2 regions of the Antrihabitans spumae genome follow, and region 2 is predicted to be linked to the other one. Evidence: riboswitches for the same ligand, from Rfam matches in the RefSeq annotation. Region 2 holds a riboswitch; the other holds the start of a gene.

Region 1 (3,404 bases), on a different contig from region 2:
CAGATGCTCGGCATCCGAAACCCTGCGTCGCTCGAAATTGCCTGTGCACCTTTGGATTTACCGGCATCCGGGTAGAAGGCGATGATCTCGGCGAGACGCTCGTGCGACAGCGTCGGATGGTCGGCGGCGATCACCCGCAACATCTCGTTCACCGCGTCCGGCGTCACCGGCATCAGCGCTGACCTGATCAGCCGGAACAACGCGGCCTCGTCGCGGTTGGTCCCGATGATCAGCGGTATGCGGTGCGAGAGCCCCTTCTGGAACGCGGCGACGGGATAGCGCGGCACCAGATCGCCGTCCACAACCGGTGCAGTTGCAAGGGTGCCAGGGACTTTGGCAGGAATCTCGTCGACGAGGACATCGCTCGCGACGATGATCTCCTCGATCGGTAGGTCGTAGAGTTCGTGCGCACGCTCGGCGGGTAGCTCGAGAATCTCCAGAAACCGTGCGGCGACGCGGGCGGCCCGCTCGGGTCCGTAGACGGACGTCGCCGGCGGGCTTTGGACGATCGCGCGATGGAACAGGCCTTCGGCACGCGGCGACGTCATCAGCGTCGTGATAGACCCGGCACCCGACGATTCGCCGAACAACGTCACGTTCGTCGGATCGCCACCGAAGACGGCGATGTTCTCGCGGACCCACTCCAATGCCGCAATCTGGTCGCGCAGACCGAGATTCGACTCGAAGGTCGCTTCCGGCGTCGAGAAGGAACTGAGATCGAGGAACCCGAGCGCGCCGAGCCGGTAGTTCACGGTGACGATGACGGTGTTGCCGAGTTCAGCGAGTTGGCGACCGTTGTACAGCTTCTGCGCCGAGCTGCCGAGACAGTAGGCGCCACCGTGGATCCACACCATGACCGGCCGCGGATCGCTGTCGGTTGCCGGGGTCCAGATGTTGAGCCACAGGCAGTCTTCGCCCGGTACAAGTCCCGCGTCGATCGGGACCGTGTTGTCGACACCCTGTGGTGCGATCGGACCGAACTCCGTGCAATCGCGCACCCCGTCCCATGGCGTGCGCGGGCGTGGACTCCGAAACCGCAGCGGACCCGACACCGGCTCGGCGAACGGAATACTTCGCCACGAGAGCGTCTCCCCGTCCCGCCGACCACGAATCTCTCCCGACGAGATCCGCACGATCGGTGCCGCCGCTGCAGAATCCTCGGCGGCAACCGCTTGGGCGTCGTCTGTCACTACGACCGCTGGTTCGGCATCCATGAAACCAGGGTAAGCGACCAGCCTGCTACCCTCGCCTGACTGACACGGGGTGCTCCAGGTTGGAGCTGAGATAAGACCCGCGAACCTGATGCAGGTAATGCTGACGAAGGGATGTCATGGCCCGCTTTACCGACCGTGTGTGGGACGAGACGAAGCAGTTACGCGCTGCAATCGACGAGTTGGAGTTTCTCCGCCGACTCGGCGATGGCACGTTGCCGCTCGACGTCTTCCGCACCTACATCGAACAAGATGCGATCTATCTCGCCGGGTACGCCAAGGCATTGGCGCTGCTTGCGGCGCGTGCACCGGATCCCGTCACCGCCGCGTTCTGGGCGCAGGCTGCAGCGACGTCGGCAACCGTCGAACTGTCGTTGCACGAAGGCCTGCTTTCGGGCGGGACTTTGGGAGCAGCCGGGGAATTGCCTGCGCCGTCCAACGCGTGTCTCGGCTACGTCTCGTACCTGATCGCGACGGCGGCGACCGAGCCATACGCGGTTGCGGCAGCAGCGGTGCTGCCGTGTTTCTGGATCTACGCCGAGGTCGGGCGCGACCTCGCCGCGAGCGCGCAGGGGGTGCTCGCGGCCGATCCCGGCCATCCGTATGCCCAGTGGGTCACCACCTACGACAACCAGGACTTCCACGACGAAGTCGCCAAAGCCCGCGAACTTGTCGATGCGGCAGCCGACGCCGCATCCGACGCCGAGCGCGACGCGATGAGCACTGCTTTCGTGACCGCCTCCCGCTACGAACTTCTGTTCTGGGACACGGCGCTGCACCCGCAGCCGTGGCCCGCCTGAAAGGACACTTCCGACCATGAACCGCCACTCTTTGCTCCGCCGGATTTTGACCGGAGCCGTCGTGACGGCGTCCGCGGTGTCGCTGCTGACCGCGTGCTCCGACAACGGTGACGCAGACCCGAACACGATCCGTTTCGCACTCGACTGGACGCCCAACACCAACCACACCGGACTTTATGTTGCGTTGCAGGAGGGCTACTTCCGCGATGCCGGCCTCGACGTCGAGATTCTGCCGTACAACACGGCATCGCCTGATTCGCTGATCGATTCGGGCAACGCCGAGTTCGGGGTCAGCTTCCAGAATTCCGCCACGTTCGCGAAAGCGGCAGGTACCGATACGGTTTCGGTGCTCGCGCCACTGCAGCACTGGGCGACTGCGATCGGGGTCCGCGCCGACCGTGCCGACCTGTCCAGCCCGAAAACGTTGGACGGCAAGATCTATGCCGGTTTCGGCGATGCGGGCGAGATCGAAACGCTGCGCCAGGTCATCCGCAACGACGGCGGCACCGGCGACTTCAAGAATGTGACCGTCGGAACCTCCGCGTACGAGTCGGTGTACTCCGGCGAGGCCGACTTCACGGTCCCCTACTTCGCGTGGGAGGGCATCGAAGCCGAGCACCGCGGGACACCGTTCAAGTATTTCCATTACTCCGACTTCGGCTTTCCCGATGCCTACGCCATCGTGATCAACGGCAATCAGACCTGGCTGAAAGAACATCCGGAGCAGGCAAAGAAGTTCGTGCAGGCGTTGCAGAAGGGCTATCAACTCGCAGCCGACGACCCGGCGAAGGGCGCGCAGTTACTCATCGACGCGAACCCCGGTGCGTTCACCGACGAACCGCTGATCAAGGAAAGCCAGCAGATGCTGTCCGACAAGTTCATGAAGGACAGCTCAGGGAAGGTCGGGACCCAAACGCTCGAACAGTGGACGGGCTACTCGCGCTTCCTCTTCCAACACGGCGTGCTCGTCGACGAGTCCGGCAAACCGCTGACCACCGAACCTGATTGGTCGACGTACTTCACCAATGAGTACCTCAGCGGTCCGTAGGGTCGTCCCTGCGTTCGTCGGCCTCGCCGCCCTGTTCGCGGCGTGGCAGGTCTACGTCTCCGTCAACGATGTACGGCCACAACTGTTGCCGTCGCCGTGGCGGGTAGTGACCCAGGGGTGGGCGCAGCGCGACGTCATTGCCACCAATGCCGTTGCAACACTGCAGGTCACCCTCGTCGGTTTCGCGTTGTCGTTGACGATCGCCTGGCTGCTTGCAATCGCGATCGACTTCTCGGGCTTGCTGCGCCGCGCGCTCGTGCCGATGTTCGTTACGTCGCAGACGATCCCGATCATCGTGATCGCCCCGTTGATGATCACCTGGTTCGGCTTCGGACTGATGCCGAA
Region 2 (3,404 bases):
TGGAACGTCAACTCCGTTCGCTCTCGACTGGATCGCGTCGTCGATTGGCTGGACCGGTCCGATATCGACGTCCTCGCGCTGCAGGAAACCAAATGCCGCGACGACCAGTTTCCCTATGACCGATTCGACGCGGCAGGCTACGAGGTCGCTCATGCCGGGATCAATCAGTGGAACGGCGTTGCGATCGCGTCACGCGTCGGTCTAGAAGACGTCCAGATCGCGTTCGACGGCCAACCCGGCTTCGATCGGGACGCGGCCGACACCCTGTTCGCCGAACCGGTCGTCGACTCGCGCGCAATCGCCGCGACCTGCGGTGGTGTCCGGGTGTGGAGCCTGTACGTCCCCAACGGTCGGGCAGTGACCGATCCACACTTCGAGTACAAGCTCGATTGGCTTGCGCGCCTGCACGACAACGCCGAGAAGTGGCTCGCCGACGACCCTGCCGCTCAGATCGCACTGGTCGGCGACTGGAACATCGCGCCGACCGACGACGACGTCTGGTCCGTCGAATACTTCGCCGACAAGACCCACACGACGCCGCAGGAACGCGCGGCGTTCGACGCCTTCGTGACCACCGGCTTCAGTGACGTCGTCCGTCCCTACGCGCCTGGTCCCGGCGTGTTCACCTACTGGGATTACACGCGGCTGCGATTCCCTCGCAAGGAAGGTATGAAGATCGACTTCGTGCTCGCCTCGCCCGCGTTGGCAGCACGAGCGACGGCAGCGCTGATCGACCGCGAGGAACGCAAAGGCACCGGGGCAAGCGATCACGCACCCGTTGTCGTCGAATTCGAATAGCCGGGTTTTCTAACAGCTGAGCTATTGCGCGGGTTCCAGTGGCTCGAGGAGAGCCTCTTCGAGTGCGGACATCCCAGCCATCAGCGCCGCTCGCTGCGACTTGTCCAATCGCTCCAGAGCAACTGCGAAGTTCTGAATACGGGACGACGTCAAGCCGTTGACCAGCGCTTCGCCACTGTCGGTCGCCTGCAGGAGCGAGGCGCGGCCGTCGTCGGGATCGGCCTGTCGCACAACGTAACCGGACTTCTCGAGCGCGGTAACGATCCGCGACATCGTCGGTGGCGTCACCCGTTCTGCAGCGGCGAGGTCACCGAGCCTGGCCGGCCCACTTCGAGTAAGCGTTGCCAGCGCGGAAGCAACTCCGGGACTGAGTGATCCGGCGTCACCGGATCGGCGCAATGCCCGGGTTATCCGACCGAGCGACAAGTACAACTCTGCTGCTTCCCCAAGAGCCTGCTGGTCCATTTGTCCGATTCTGGCGTATGCCGGTCACATTGTCGTCACCCGGTCCATCCTCTACCCCGAAGCGACTACCCGACTGCGACCCTCTCGGCCTCGCGATCAGCATCGGCCGATCGCTACTTGTCACTGTCTCCGAACGCATAGTTGTGCAGGCAGATTCGCCGTCAGCTGCCTGCATTTCTATGCACTCGGCGTTCGGTCAGAGCGGAACGGCAACCTCGCGATACTCCGGGTTGTCTGCAACGAACCGCTGGACGTAGGTGCACACAGGACGAACCTTCCAGCCGTAGACCCTTGCATGATCGAGCGCGCCACGAACGAGCACACCGGCAAGACCGCGATGGCCGAAATCCTCGGTGATCACGGTGTGCATAAACGACACGATCAGCGGTCTGCCCGCACGCCCGCCCTTGGTCAGTTCGCTCTCGTAGAACCCCATGATGCCGACCAAATCGCCATTGAGCCACAGCTCGAAACGGCTCTGCGCGGCGTTGACCACGATTTCCGTAGTGATTGCATCCGACAGCATGTAAAGCCTCCACCATCAACTTGTCGAGCCGATCGATCCCCACCCGCGACAACGTTGACGCTGTGATGCACGCCACTATTCAACAGTGCGGAGCGGGACTTGTCATCGACTGGATGAAACGTCTGCGTTACGGTCGACACCGTCGGGCCGAAACGCGCGGCGACAACTACACATCCACGGGGGCTCGCACCAGCGGGCTGAGAGGACGGCTAGGGCCGTCGACCGTACGAACCTGACCGGATAATGCCGGCGTAGGGAGAAGCTATGAGGGACACCTCTATCTCGAACGATCGCTCTGTCACGACGGGGCCGATCGAAGGCAGCAGCAAGGTCTACATCGACGTTGCACACAGCGCGGGCTTGGCAATCCCGATCCGTCGCGTCCACCTGACCAACGGGGATCATCACGATCTCTACGACACCTCGGGTCCATACACGGATACGAACGTCGACATCGACGTCACTGCCGGGCTTCCGAAACTGCGCAACCATTGGACGAAATCGGAACCGATCGACGGCGCCGCGACGCAGCTCAGCTGGGCCCGCGCGGGCACAATCACCGATGAGATGCACTTCTGCGCTGCGCGAGAGGGACTTTCACCAGAACTGGTACGCGACGAGGTCGCTGCCGGACGCGCGGTGATACCGGCGAACCATCGCCACCCCGAGTGCGAACCGATGATCATCGGCAAGCGTTTCGCAGTGAAGGTCAATGCCAACATCGGCAACTCGGCTGTCACGTCGTCGATCTCCGACGAAGTGGACAAGATGGTGTGGGCTACCCGATGGGGCGCCGACACCATCATGGACCTGTCGACCGGCAAGAACATTCACGAAACCCGCGAATGGATCATGCGCAACTCCCCCGTGCCGGTCGGCACCGTTCCGATCTACCAAGCACTCGAGAAATGCAACGGCGATCCAGCTGCCCTCACGTGGGAGATCTACCGCGACACTGTGATCGAGCAATGTGAGCAGGGTGTCGACTACATGACGGTTCATGCCGGCGTGCTGTTGCGCTACATACCTCTCACTGCCAAGCGAGTAACGGGAATCGTCTCCCGCGGCGGGTCGATCATGGCCGCGTGGTGCCTTGCTCACCATCGAGAATCGTTCCTGTACACCCACTTCCACGATCTGTGCCGAATCTTGCGAGAGTACGACGTGACGTTCTCCCTCGGCGACGGCCTCCGACCCGGATCGATCGCAGACGCCAACGACGCCGCCCAGTTCGCGGAACTGCGAACTCTCGGAGAGCTCACGAAGATCGCGAAATCACATGGGGTGCAAGTAATGATCGAAGGTCCGGGTCATGTCCCCATGCACAAGATCGTGGAGAACGTGCGCTTGGAGGAAGAGCTGTGCGAAGAGGCTCCCTTCTATACGCTCGGTCCGCTCGCCACCGACATCGCGCCGGCATACGACCACATCACCTCTGCGATCGGGGCGGCAATCATCGCGCAAGCAGGCACGGCCATGCTCTGCTACGTGACGCCCAAGGAGCACCTTGGCCTGCCCAATCGCGATGACGTGAAGGTCGGCGTCATCACCTACAAGATCGCTGCGCACGCAGCCGACCTCGCCAAACAACATCCGCGCGCACAGGAACGTGACG

Evidence for each region. Region 2 has a riboswitch for thiamine pyrophosphate ahead of thiC (phosphomethylpyrimidine synthase ThiC). Riboswitches for the same ligand answer to the same signal wherever they lie in the genome.
Region 1: it holds a riboswitch for thiamine pyrophosphate, as region 2 does, so the genes downstream of both, ACHIRB_RS29585 (TenA family protein) here and thiC (phosphomethylpyrimidine synthase ThiC) in region 2, are expected to answer to the same signal.

What each region holds. Positions count from the first base shown of each region.
Region 1 covers NZ_JBIMSN010000155.1:47,902-51,305, reverse strand. The annotation lists gene ACHIRB_RS29590 (carboxylesterase/lipase family protein) at 1-1,214, opposite strand, end outside; TPP riboswitch at 1,250-1,343, shown strand; gene ACHIRB_RS29585 (TenA family protein) at 1,331-2,011, shown strand; gene ACHIRB_RS29580 (ABC transporter substrate-binding protein) at 2,028-3,059, shown strand; gene ACHIRB_RS29575 (ABC transporter permease) at 3,037-3,404, shown strand, end outside.
Region 2 covers NZ_JBIMSN010000008.1:95,782-99,185, reverse strand. The annotation lists gene ACHIRB_RS02295 (exodeoxyribonuclease III) at 1-798, shown strand, start outside; gene ACHIRB_RS02290 (MarR family winged helix-turn-helix transcriptional regulator) at 820-1,263, opposite strand; gene ACHIRB_RS02285 (GNAT family N-acetyltransferase) at 1,460-1,789, opposite strand; TPP riboswitch at 1,956-2,063, shown strand; gene thiC (phosphomethylpyrimidine synthase ThiC) at 2,054-3,404, shown strand, end outside.